2 regions of the Pseudooceanicola aestuariicola genome follow, and region 2 is predicted to be linked to the other one. Evidence: riboswitches for the same ligand, from Rfam matches in the RefSeq annotation. Region 2 holds a riboswitch; the other holds the start of a gene.
What was found. A riboswitch is a leader RNA that binds a small molecule or an ion and turns the genes downstream of it on or off. The one in region 2 is predicted to bind cobalamin.

Region 1: another riboswitch for cobalamin. It lies ahead of cobW (cobalamin biosynthesis protein CobW); the one in region 2 lies ahead of ACI3GR_RS05470 (DUF4198 domain-containing protein).

The regions. Positions count from the first base shown of each region.
Region 1 is NZ_JBJGSF010000002.1:671,061-677,015, forward strand. It holds gene cobN (cobaltochelatase subunit CobN) at 1-299, opposite strand, end outside; gene ACI3GR_RS11245 (GNAT family N-acetyltransferase) at 600-1,055, opposite strand; gene cobW (cobalamin biosynthesis protein CobW) at 1,067-2,137, opposite strand; cobalamin riboswitch at 2,173-2,397, opposite strand; gene ACI3GR_RS11255 (PQQ-dependent sugar dehydrogenase) at 2,519-3,721, shown strand; gene smc (chromosome segregation protein SMC) at 3,872-5,955, shown strand, end outside.
Region 2 is NZ_JBJGSF010000001.1:1,208,470-1,214,424, forward strand. It holds gene cbiM (cobalt transporter CbiM) at 1-576, opposite strand, end outside; gene ACI3GR_RS05470 (DUF4198 domain-containing protein) at 580-1,368, opposite strand; cobalamin riboswitch at 1,493-1,718, opposite strand; gene hypE (hydrogenase expression/formation protein HypE) at 1,779-2,825, opposite strand; gene hypD (hydrogenase formation protein HypD) at 3,084-4,232, opposite strand; gene hypC (HypC/HybG/HupF family hydrogenase formation chaperone) at 4,229-4,519, opposite strand; gene ACI3GR_RS05490 (sigma-54-dependent transcriptional regulator) at 4,523-5,955, opposite strand, start outside.

The DNA of each region.
Region 1 (5,955 bases), on a different contig from region 2:
GCGGCGTATTGTTCCAGCCCGTATTTCCAATAGGCCGCGCCGCCGAGGATGCGAGCGATCACCAATTTGGATTTCGTCGCCGTGTCGTCCAGATGCAGGTCCACCGACAGCGGGTGCTGCAGGTTCATCATGTTGGCCAGCCGCAGGGACGGTGCGTCGTCCATCACCGTGCGGGCGTGGGACAGGGCGGCGAGTTCCGTGTCGGCGGCAGAGATCACCACCAGATCGGCGGGCGTCTGTTGCAGATCGACCGCTTCGTTGTCGTCGATACGTCCGGGGGTGGCGGCGAGAAGATGCATGTTTATTTAATGTCCGCTTTTGTTCTCTTAATGTACTTCGTGGTCGGAGGTGGATGTGTTAAGGTGACGCCGTTGAGCATCAACGAACCTAAGGAGGCCAGAATGGCTAAAGGATTGCGACCCGGTCAAACTACCGGAAAAAACGGAGGTATCTACCGCGAGCAGGGACCAAGAGGGGGTCAGACTAACAACTTCGCCACGGTTGCCGATAATCGGCAGTTGCCGCCCACGTCTAAGTCGGGTTCGACTTGGGTCCCAGTTAAACGAACGCCTGACAGCAAGCGATAGACTGGCGCCCAACTATTCGGCCGTTTTCTTTTCCATGAAGACCGAGGTACCGTTTTCCGAGTAATCGCCGAACGGGCCGCGGCGGGCAAAGCCGTGGCGGTCGTAAAGGCGAATGGCGGCGTCCAGCAACTCGGCCGTTTCAAGGCGCAGCAGGGTCAGGCCTTCGGCGCGGGCGGTGTCTTCGATCTGGCGGACCAGTGCGGCGCCGATGCCACGGCCACGGGCGGCGTCGGTGACGAAGAAGCTTTTGACCTCTCCGTAGCCGTCGCAGATTTTCAGCGCCGCGCAGCCAAGGGTTTCAGACCCGTCGCGCGCGATGAAGAACCGGACGTCGGGCTGGGCCAGCGCCTCGTGGCTGAGGAAATGGTTTTCCTCGGGGTTGAAGAGCCGCCGCATCAAAGATTGGCTCGCGTCCAGCAGGGCCGAGGGCACCGGGTCCAGCGGGTTGCCGGGTTCGACGATGATCATGGGGGCCTCCGTTATGCGGCGAGCGCCTTTTCGATGGCGGCACGATCAAGGCCGGTCTGACCGATGACGACCAGCCGGGTTTCGCGGGCAGCGCTGCCGAAGGGCTGGTCGAAGTAGGTGTCGATCCGGGGGCCGACGGCCTGCAGGGTCAGGCGCATGGGTTTGCCTTCCACGGCGGCAAAGCCTTTGAGGCGCAGGATGCCGTGGGTGCGGATGGTTTCCGCGACCTGTTCGGTAAAGGCCTTGGCGTCGGTGATTTCGCCACGGGTGACGACGAAGGATTCAAACTCGTCATGGCCGTGTTCGTGTTCATGATCGTGGTGGTGATCGTCGTCTTCGTCATCGTCGTGGTGATGATGGTGGTGCACCTCGTGCCGGGCCTCCATGTCGGATTCCGCGGCGGTTTCCAGACCCAGCAGCACCTCGGTCGGGAGGGCGCCCATCGACGCCTGCACGATGCGCACGCCGGGGCGGACCGCGTCGGTCAGCGTCTGGGTGGTTGTGGTCAGGGCGGTCGTGTCCATCAGGTCGGATTTGTTCACCACGATCATGTCGGCGCAGGCTAGCTGATCTTCGAAAAGCTCTGACAGGGGCGTTTCATGGTCGAGGTTTTCGTCCTTGGCGCGCTGTGCGTCCACGGCCGCCACGTCATGGGCAAAGGTGCCCGCGTGATGCGCGGGGCCGTCGACGACCGTGACCACACCGTCCACGGTGACGCGGGTCGAGATACCGGGCCAGTTGAAGGCGCGGACCAGCGGTTGCGGCAGAGCCAGACCAGAGGTTTCGATCACGATGTGGTCGGGCGCGTCGTCGCGGTCCAGCAGCTTTTCCATCGTCGGGATGAAGTCGTCGGCCACGGTGCAGCAGATGCAGCCGTTCGACAGCTCCATGATGTCTTCTTCGCGGCAGGTTTCATCGCCGCAGCCGCGCAGGATGTCACCATCTACGCCAAGGTCGCCGAATTCGTTGATGATCAGCGCGATCCGTTTGCCGTTCGCGTTCTGCAGCATGTGGCGGATCATGGTGGTTTTTCCGGCGCCGAGGAATCCGGTGACGACGGTGGCGGGTATCTTGGCAGGCATTTTGTCTCTCCTTCGCTGTCATCCCCGACAGCGGGTTGGGTCCATGGGCTACGGCCGGTCTCCTGGCTGGCGGTCGCTGCGGGTCTTTGCCTTCCCGGGTGCCCAAGGGCTGCCCAGTGGCGTCTGTCAGACCTGCTACCGCTTTACAGTCGCGGGGGCGGCTGCGGCTAAGGACCCTTGGTTAGGTCGTCCTGTCCGCATTCCCGATTATCCCCGGATGGGTCGCATCCTGCTGGGGAACCGTATCGCGTCGTGTTTGCGGCGGGACGCGCCTTAGGTCAAGCAAATTGGGGTCAAGGGCGGGGCCTTGAAACATTCGTGATGAAACCGCCGTGGGATCGGTGCGTTGGGTGACAAATCCATCATCGCAAAAGGAACGACATGACCTCTCGTATCGCATTGTTTTCAAGTGTTGCCATTCTTGCCGCCGCGCCTGTTCTGGGCCAATCCACCCACAGCTGGGGTGAGCGGAACACAGATTTTGAACCTGCCATGGAAAACCAGTTCCGGGCCGAGCTGCTCAGCTCTGACGTGCAGGTGGAGCGCACCACCGTTGCAGGCGGCCTTGTGCATCCCTGGGGGATCGAGGTTCTGCCGAATGACGGCGGCTATCTGGTAACCGAACGCGCGGGCAACCTGCGCCATATCGCGGCGGATGGCACGATGTCCGATCCGATCAGCGGCCTGCCCGAGATTGCAGTGGCGGAACAGGGTGGTCTGCTGGACGTGGCCTTGGGCCCGAATTTTGCCGACGATCGCATGATCTATTGGACCTATGCCAAGCCGGTTGACGGCAACTATGCCACTGCAGCCGGTCGCGGCGTGCTGAGCGAGGATCTGACCGAGATCACCGATGCCGAGGATATCTTTGTCCAATCGCCCGCAGTGGATGCGCCAATGCACTTTGGGTCCCGCATCGTGTTTGATGGCAACGGCCATGCTTTCGTGACGACCGGCGAACATTTCACGCAGGAATATCGCGTGATGGCGCAGGATCTGGACAATCACTTCGGCAAAGTCGTGCGGATCAATCTGGACGGGTCTATCCCCGAGGATAACCCCTTCGTCGGCGACGACAGCGCGATGGACGAAATCTTCAGCTATGGCCACCGCAACATTCAGGGCGCTTGGATGATGGGCGACCAGCTGTGGACCATCGAACATGGCCCCAAGGGCGGGGACGAATTGAACCTGACCGAGGCTGGCAAGAACTACGGCTGGCCGGTGATTTCCTATGGTGAGCAGTATAGCGGTGACGCGATTGGCACCGGGATTTCGCAGCAGGACGGGATGGAGCAGCCGGTCTATTTCTGGGACCCGGTCATCGCGCCCGCTGGCATGATGGTCTACGAGGCCGAGGCCTTTGGCGACTGGAACGGCGATCTGTTTATCTCGTCCTTGTATCCCGGCGGGATCGTCCGTCTTGAGATGGAAGATGGCGTTGTGACCGGCGAAGAGCGTCTGGCCCCCGATCTGGGCCGCGTGCGGGATCTGGCCGTCGATAGCGACGGATCGATCCTTGCCGTGACCGATTTCGAAGACGGTCAGTTGGTGCGCCTCGCCCCGGCGAATACCGACAGCTGATCTGTCTGGTGCGTGCCCTTTTGGGGGTGCGCATTACCAATATCTTGTGGATATCATCGCCGCAGCCTCCATATTTGGCTGCGGCGACGTTGACTCAGCGCGTTGTCCTGCGTCACCCTGAATGGATCAGAATCGTTCAAGGTGTCGCTGTTGCGCTTTTCCAAACTCAGACTCACAGGCTTCAAAAGCTTTGTCGATCCGACAGAGCTGTTGATCCATGATGGTCTGACGGGCGTGGTGGGGCCGAACGGTTGCGGCAAATCCAATCTGCTGGAAGCGTTGCGCTGGGTCATGGGCGAAAACCGCCCCACCGCCATGCGCGGCGGCGGGATGGAAGACGTGATCTTTGCCGGGGCATCGTCGCGCCCGGCCCGGAACTTTGCCGAAGTCTGCCTGACCATGGACAATTCGGAACGGTTGGCGCCGGCGGGGTTCAACGATAGTGATCAGTTGGAAATCGTGCGGCGGATCACACGGGATGTTGGGTCAGCCTACAAAACCAACGGCAAGGACGTGCGGGCGCGCGATGTGCAGATGCTGTTCGCCGATGCCTCGACCGGGTCGCAATCCCCTGCGCTGGTGCGTCAGGGTCAGATTGCCGAGTTGATTAATGCCAAGCCCAAGTCGCGCCGCCGTATTCTGGAAGAAGCGGCGGGGATTTCGGGCCTGTATCAACGGCGGCACGAGGCCGAGTTGAAGCTGAAAGGCGCGGAACAGAACCTGACCCGCGTCGATGACGTGATCGAAACGCTGAGCCAGCAGTTGGCGACGCTGGAACGCCAGTCGCGGCAGGCGCAGCGCTATCGGTCGATCGGGGCTGATCTGCGCCGGGCTGAAGGTATGTTGCTGTATCGCCGCTGGAATGAGGCGGACGAAGCGCGGGCGGCGGCGAAAGAGGGCCTGAAGGCGCAGGTCACCGCGGCCGCGCAGGCAGAGGCGGCGGCAGTCAAAGCCTCTCAGGCGCGGGTCGTGGCCGAAGAGGCGTTGCCGCCCAAGCGCGAAGAGGAAGCTATCGCCGGGGCAATCCTGCAACGCCTACAGGTCGAACGCGACGCCTTGGCCGAGGATGAGGCCCGCGCGGTGGAGACCATCGCCACGCTGAAGGCGCGGATCGAACAGCTGATTAAGGACCGGGAACGGGAACTGGGCCTGAATCGCGATGCGGGCGAAACGATTCAGCGGCTGGAATGGGAACAGAAGGAACTGGCCAAGGCCAGCGAAGGTCACGAGGGCAAACTGGCCGAACTGGCCGAGATTGCGCGGCAGGCCGGGGCCGTTCTGGCGCAGCGCGAAGACGATCTGTCGACCCTGACCGAAGATGTGGCCCGCTTGGCCGCGCGGCATCAGTCGGCACAGCGGATGTACGACGACAGCCTGCGCAACGTCGCGCGGATCGAATCCGAAGGTGAAAAGGCGCAGCACGCCGTGGCGCAGGCCCGGAAGGTTCTGACGCAGGCCGCCGAGGATCGCAAAGCGGCCGAGGCGCAGCTGACTACAGCGCAAAAGACATCCACCAACGCCGAAGAAACGCTGGCGCAGGCCGAAGCCGCCCGCGCCGACACCCAAGTGCGCGAAGCCGAAGCGCGGGCCGCGTTTTCCTCTGCGCAGGGTGAGGTCAATGCATTGCAGGCCGAAACCACCGCATTGGCCAAGCTGGTGCAGCGTGAGGCGGCCGAAGGTGGTCAGGTTCTGGATGATGTGCGCGTGTCGTCTGGCTATGAAAAAGCCTTGGGCGCCGCGCTGGCCGATGATCTGCGCGCCCCTGTAGTGGATGAGGACGGCCCGTCGGGCTGGGTGTCGCTGCCGCAGTACGCGTCGACCAACGACCTGCCATCGGGCGTGATGCCCTTGGCCGAGGTCGTGACAGTGCCAGAGGTTCTGCGCCGCCGGATTTCTCAGGTCGGGTTGATCGATGCAGATGATGCGGTGCGTTTGCAGCCGCTCTTGAAGCCCGGTCAGCGGTTGGTATCGATCGAAGGCGACCTGTGGCGTTGGGACGGATATCGCGCCTGGGCCGAGGACGCGCCCTCCGCCGCCGCCCTGCGGTTGCAGCAGATGAACCGCCTGGAAGAGTTAAAGCAGGAATTGGAACGTGCCTCCGCTCAGGCAGATGGCGCGCGGTCTGCGCACGAGGTTCTGTCGAAGCGTCTGGCTGATCTGACCGACGCCGACAAACGCGCCCGCGATGCCCGGCGTCAGGCCGACCAATTGGTGGCCGAAGCCACGCGCAAGCT
Region 2 (5,955 bases):
CACCTTGCGGATCAACAGCACAGCCGCGCCGGTCAAAAGCGCCTCGATCACCATGATGGGGATATGGGCAAAAAACACCAGCCGGGCCGCGGGCAGGAATTCTTCCCCCGTCAGGACCAGTGAAAACGCCACGCCAAGGGTCGTCGCGGCGATGGCAAAGGCCCCGCCGATGCCCGCCCAGACAGCGCCCGACATGGGCGATCCACGTTCGACCATGCGACCAAAGATCAGCCAGGCCAGAACCGCTGGCCCCGCGATGTTCAGCGTGTTGATCCCCAGCACGGTCAGACCGCCGAAGCCGAAGAACACCGCCTGCAACAGCAGCCCGACGAACAGCGCGGGAAAGGCCGCCCATCCCAGCACCAGCCCGGCCAGACCGTTCAGCACCAGATGAACCGAAGACGGCCCGATTGGCACATGGATCAGCGATGCGACGAAAAAGCTGGCCGACAGGATGCCCGTCGCCGGGATCCGTTCCAGCGTCATCTGGCGTAGGCCCATCGCAATGCCGCCCACGGCCAAAACCGCGCCGCCAAGGACGACCGGGTTCGACAGCGCTCCGTCCACGATATGCATGGGCTATTCCATCCCGTAGGCGCGGATCCAGAACACGGCGTCCTGGCTAAGCTCTTTGCCGTCATGTTCCGTCACGGGACCCGAGCCCAAAGCGGCAAAGCCCCACCAGCCCGCGCGCGGAACGCCAAAGCTGAAATAGCCATTGGCATCCGTGACGACGACGACTGCGCCCCCCGGCATCGGGCCGACGGTAGGGGGTTTGGCCGCAAAGCTGTCCAGATCGGGGACGGCGGCGACATATTCGACTTCGATCTCGATCCCGGCAGCGGGCGCGCCATTGCGCAGTACCTGACCCGAAAAGGTCGACCCGGCGAGGACGTTGTAGGGTTTCACCAGCGGCAGGATTTCCGTCGGCAGGCCAACGGGGTCGGCCCAGTCAGTGGGCAACCCGTTGCGGTTGAACACGACCTTGGTGAACTGCTGGATGTATTTATCTTCGCTGGGTTCCAGATAGGGCACGGGTTCCGTCACCAGCACATAATCGCCCGATCGTTTGACAGGCAGCGTAGCACGAAACCCGGCGCCAGTGTTCTGGGCGCCTTGGAACGGCGTGGCCTCTAGCCGGTCGGCCAGATCGATCCGGTCGCCATTGTGGATCATGTAGAAGCCGTGCGGCACCTCCATATCCATCACATGGCCGTTTTCAAACGGGTGCCAGAAGACCAGCGCAAGGGGCAGATCCCCCGGGCGGTCGATCTGAACGTTGTCTGCATAGGGCAGCACGAAATGCGCCTGCGCAGAAAGGGGGACAAGTGCGGCAAAGGCTGCCAGCAGTGGTCCGTTTAGTGTCATGTCATGCCTCTCAAGCAAGTGGGCGGGCCCACGGATGAAAGGACAGACGGGATGCTGGACTCAGGGGGTCATTTTGGACCTGCCGAGCCAGACGCTCACCCCGGCGTCCGGTTGGGTAAGATCGGTTTCCCGATCCTGTGACGGCAGGTCTCCTGGCTCGCGGGTCTTCGCGCTGACCGGCCTTCCCGATAGCCCCGAAGGGGTCTCAGTGGCATCGTCGGTCGCACTCTCCGCTTACAGTTGCGGGGGCAGCTACGGTTTTGGTCCCTGATGGGTACGCCTCACCGTATTCCCTTTTGCTCCTGCCGCGTGATGTTGCACGCGACAGAACCGTTCACATCCCCGTAATGGGCAATCGGGCAGGCCGTGTCAATCGGCGCGATTGGGACAGGTGGATTTGATACGGCAGCTTAGCAGATACGCGGCAGCTGTTCGCCCACCAGCATATCGACGATGCGTTGACCGCCAAAGGCCGACCGCAGCACAACCGGAACGCGGCCCTTGTCCACCGCTTTGCCGATGATCCTTGCCTCGCGCCCCGAGGGCAGGGCGCGCATGGCGGCCAGTGCGGCCTCGGCTTCGCTTTCGGCCACGAACAGGACCAGAGTGCCCTCGTTCGCCAAATACAGGGGATCGAGGCCAAGGATTTCGCACATCCCCTTCACCTCATCCCGCAGCGGCAACAGGGTTTCGTCCAGCTCTACCGTCACGCCCGCAGCTTCGGCCATTTCGTTCAGCGAAGACGCGAGGCCCCCGCGTGTGGCGTCCCGTGCGGCACGTGTCGACGGCGCGGCTTTGATCACCGCGTCCATCAGGTGGTTCAGCGGCTGGCAATCGGACTCCAAAGGCGCGGACAGGGCCAGATCACCCCGCGCGGCCAAGATCGTTGCGCCGTGATCGCCCAGCACGCCGTTCACGATGGCCACGTCACCGGGGCGGATGTTTTCGGCCTTTAAATCGGTGCCGGGCGCAATGACACCGACGCCCGCCGTGGTGATGAACACCTGATCGCAGGATCCTTTGCCCACGACTTTGGTGTCGCCGGTCACAATCCTCACGCCCGCCGCCTCGGCTTCGCGCTGCATCGAGGCCACGATGCGGCGCAGCAGCGCAATCTCGGTGCCTTCTTCGATGATGAAACTGGCCGAGAGCCACAGCGGCTTGGCCCCGCCGACGGCCAGATCGTTGACCGTGCCGCAGATGGCCAGCGTGCCGATGTCACCGCCCGGAAACTCGACCGGGGTCACGACGAAGCTGTCCGTCGTAAACGCCAGCTGCGCGCCGGGTTCTTGCAGCGCATCCGTCATCAGACGCGCCTGATCTTCGTGACCCGGCGGGGCGAAGACATCCGTGAACACCTCTTCGATCAGGTCACGCATCGCGCGCCCACCGCCGCCATGGGCAAGGGTCACGCGAGTGTCACGCAGGCGGGACGGTTTTGGGCTGGGGGCGTTCATGGTGTCACCGTTTCTTTTGGCGTTTAGGGACGCGCCCGACCCTGGGTGGGCGCATCGCTTCGCATGTGGTCATCGCTTTATCTCAAAAGCATTATGGGTCGGCTGAGCGGTTAACGGCATCGCCTGTGCGCCCTCCCGGGGGGAGGCCCCCTCTCGGGCGATTGCTGCGCAATCCCCTTCCGGGGCGACGGGGCGCGTCCCGGGGTTGGTCGCCCCGAGACAGGGCCAGAGACATGATATCCCCCGCAGCCAGCCAAATTACTCTGCCGCCTCGACCCGGCGCGCGCCGCCGTAGGTCCAGTAGGCCGCGCAGGCGCCTTCGGAACTGACCATCAGCGCGCCCAAGGGCGTGTCTGGCGTACAGCCCAGCCCGAACTGGGGGCATTGCGTCGGCTTCATCCGGCCTGTCATGACTGACCCGCAGGCGCAGCCCTCAGGCTCTGGCACAGGCGCACGGCCCCCGTCGGCGGCATAACCGATGCCGAACTTTGTCTCGGCATCCCACGCCAGATAGGCGTCGCGGATGCGCAACCCGCTGGCATCAATCTCACCCAGACCGCGCCATTCGAAACTGGGGCGCGGCTCATAAACATCCGCAATCGCAGCCAGAGACACCGGGTTGCCGTGCTCCGGCACCACGCGACCATACTGGTTTTCGATCACGGCCCGACCATCGCGGATCTGTTCCAGCACCATCAGCACCGATTGCAGCAGGTCCAAAGGTTCGAACCCGGCGACGACCAAGGGCTTGCCGTAATCTTCGGCAATGAAATCATAAGGATGCGTGCCGATCACCATGGACACATGGCCGGGGCCGACAAATCCGTCCAGCAGCATATGCGGATCATCCAGCAGCGCCTTCAGCGGCGGTGGCACGGTGATGTGGTTGCAAAAGACGCTGAAGTTCGTGACCCCATCGCGCGCTGCCTGTTGGATTGTCAGCGCGGTCGACGGCGTCGTGGTTTCGAACCCAAGGCCAAAGAACACGACCTCGCGCTCCGGGTTCCGGCGGGCGAGTTCCAACGCGTCCAAGGGCGAATAGACCGTGCGTACATCCGCGCCGCGCGACTTGGCCTGCAACAGCGACCCCTTGGTCCCGGGAACGCGCATCGCATCGCCAAAGGTAGTAAAGATCACGCCCTCGCGTTCGGCAATCTCAACGCATTCATCGACGCGGGCCATGGGCAGCACGCAGACCGGGCAGCCGGGGCCGTGGATAAACTCGATCCCCTCGTGCACCAGCTTGTCGAGCCCATAGCGAAAGATCGCATGGGTGTGTCCGCCACAAATCTCCATCACGCGCACGGGGCTATCGGCCGTTGCGCCAATCTCATCCGCCACGCGGGCAATCGCCGCCAGCACGCCCTTGGCGGCCTTGGGGTCGCGGAATTCCTCAACGTATCTCATTGCGCCCCCTCCAAGGCTTTCGCGCCCTCTGCCATGGCTTCCAGCGCTTCCTGGGCTTCCCCCAGATCGCGCAGCGCCTCTAGCGTGTCGGCGGCTTCCTGTTCGTCGATCACCGCCATGGCGAAACCGACATGGATCAACACCCATTCGCCCACCAACTGCGCCAAGGGGCGGTCGGCGACGGGGGCCAGCGAGACCTCGCGCTTCACGCCGGATACCTCGGCCATGCCCATCTGGCGGGCCTCATCCGTGATGGCCGTGATCTGGCCGGGAATGCCTAGGCACATGGGTTAATCCTCCTCTGCGATGGATGCGGCGGGTTCGATGCCATAGCGGTCCAGCTTGGCCCGCAGCCCTACGCGGGACAGGCCAAGTTCGGCCGCCGCGCGGGATTTGTTCCACTTCAACCGGGTGAGCGTTTCGCCCAGTATCCGCATCTCCATGATCTCGACACGCTCTTTAAGGGTGCCTTCCAACTGGCTGAAATCAGGCACATATCCGTTGCTTTCGCCCTGCGGGTCGCGGGCTTGCAGGATGTGGCGGGAAATCACGTCGGCCCCCAGTGTCACGTCCTGCGCCAAGATCAGCATACGGGTGATTTCGTTGCGCAATTCGGGCAGGTTGCCGGGCCAGTCATAGGATTCCAGAAAGGCGATGGCGTCGGGCGCGATGCCGCGGGCGACCTTGGCGTGTTCCTTGGCGGCTTCGGACAGATAGGTCTCGGCTAGCAAGGCAATGTCGGTGCCGCGATTGCGCAGGGGCGGCATGGTCAGTTCGGTCACCTGCAGCGCGTAATAGAGGTCGGTGCGGAACCGTCCGTCCGCCACGCGGCCCCGCAGATCACGATGCGCGCCCGCGATGATCCGGGTGTTGGTGGTCATGACCTCATGCGCGCCAAAGGGCTGGAACGCGCCTTCGGTCACGACCCGCAGCACGGCCATCTGCATCGTGGGCGACAGGCTGTCGATCCCGTTCAGAAAGATCGTGCCCCGGTCGGCCTTTTGCAGCAGGCCGGTGCGCGATTGCGCCAGGCCCGGTAGGGCGCCGCGCTTGGCACCGAACAGCTCGGCCGCCAGCGCCTCGTCCCCGAGGCCCGCGCAGTTGATTTCGTAAAACGCCCGATCCGCCCGAAGTGATCCATAGTGGATCGCCCGCGCCAGATCGGTTTTGCCGGTCCCCGGTTCGCCCGTGATAAGAACAGGCACGTCAAAGCTGGCGAAATGGCGGGCCTGTGCAATCGTCGCATTCAGCGACGAATTGGCCCCGCGCAGCACCTTGTCAAAGCCCAGCCCCGCCTGCAGAACGCGGCGGCGTTCTTCGGTCCGGGCCGAGGCTGCAGTGCCAAGGTAGCGCATTTCCAGCGACATGCGTTCATGGTCACGGGCCAGATCAAAAAGGCGCGCGGCATTCTTGACGGCCATCAGCAGTTGATCGGGGTGCCATGGTTTGGTGATGAACTGATAGATCCCGGCCTCGTTGATGGCCTGAATCATATCGCCGCTTTCGGTGTAGCCCGTCACGATGATCCGCACCGTATCGGGCCAGCGGTCGCGCACTTCGGTCAGCAGTTCGATGCCTGTCTTGCCCGGCATCCGCTGGTCCGAGATGACGACCTGCACCCAGTGCTCTTCCATCATCCGCCACGCCTGCGCCGCGTCATTGGCTTCGAGAACGTGGAAATCGTCCTCTAGCGCCATGCGCATCGCGGCGACGGAATGCGGCT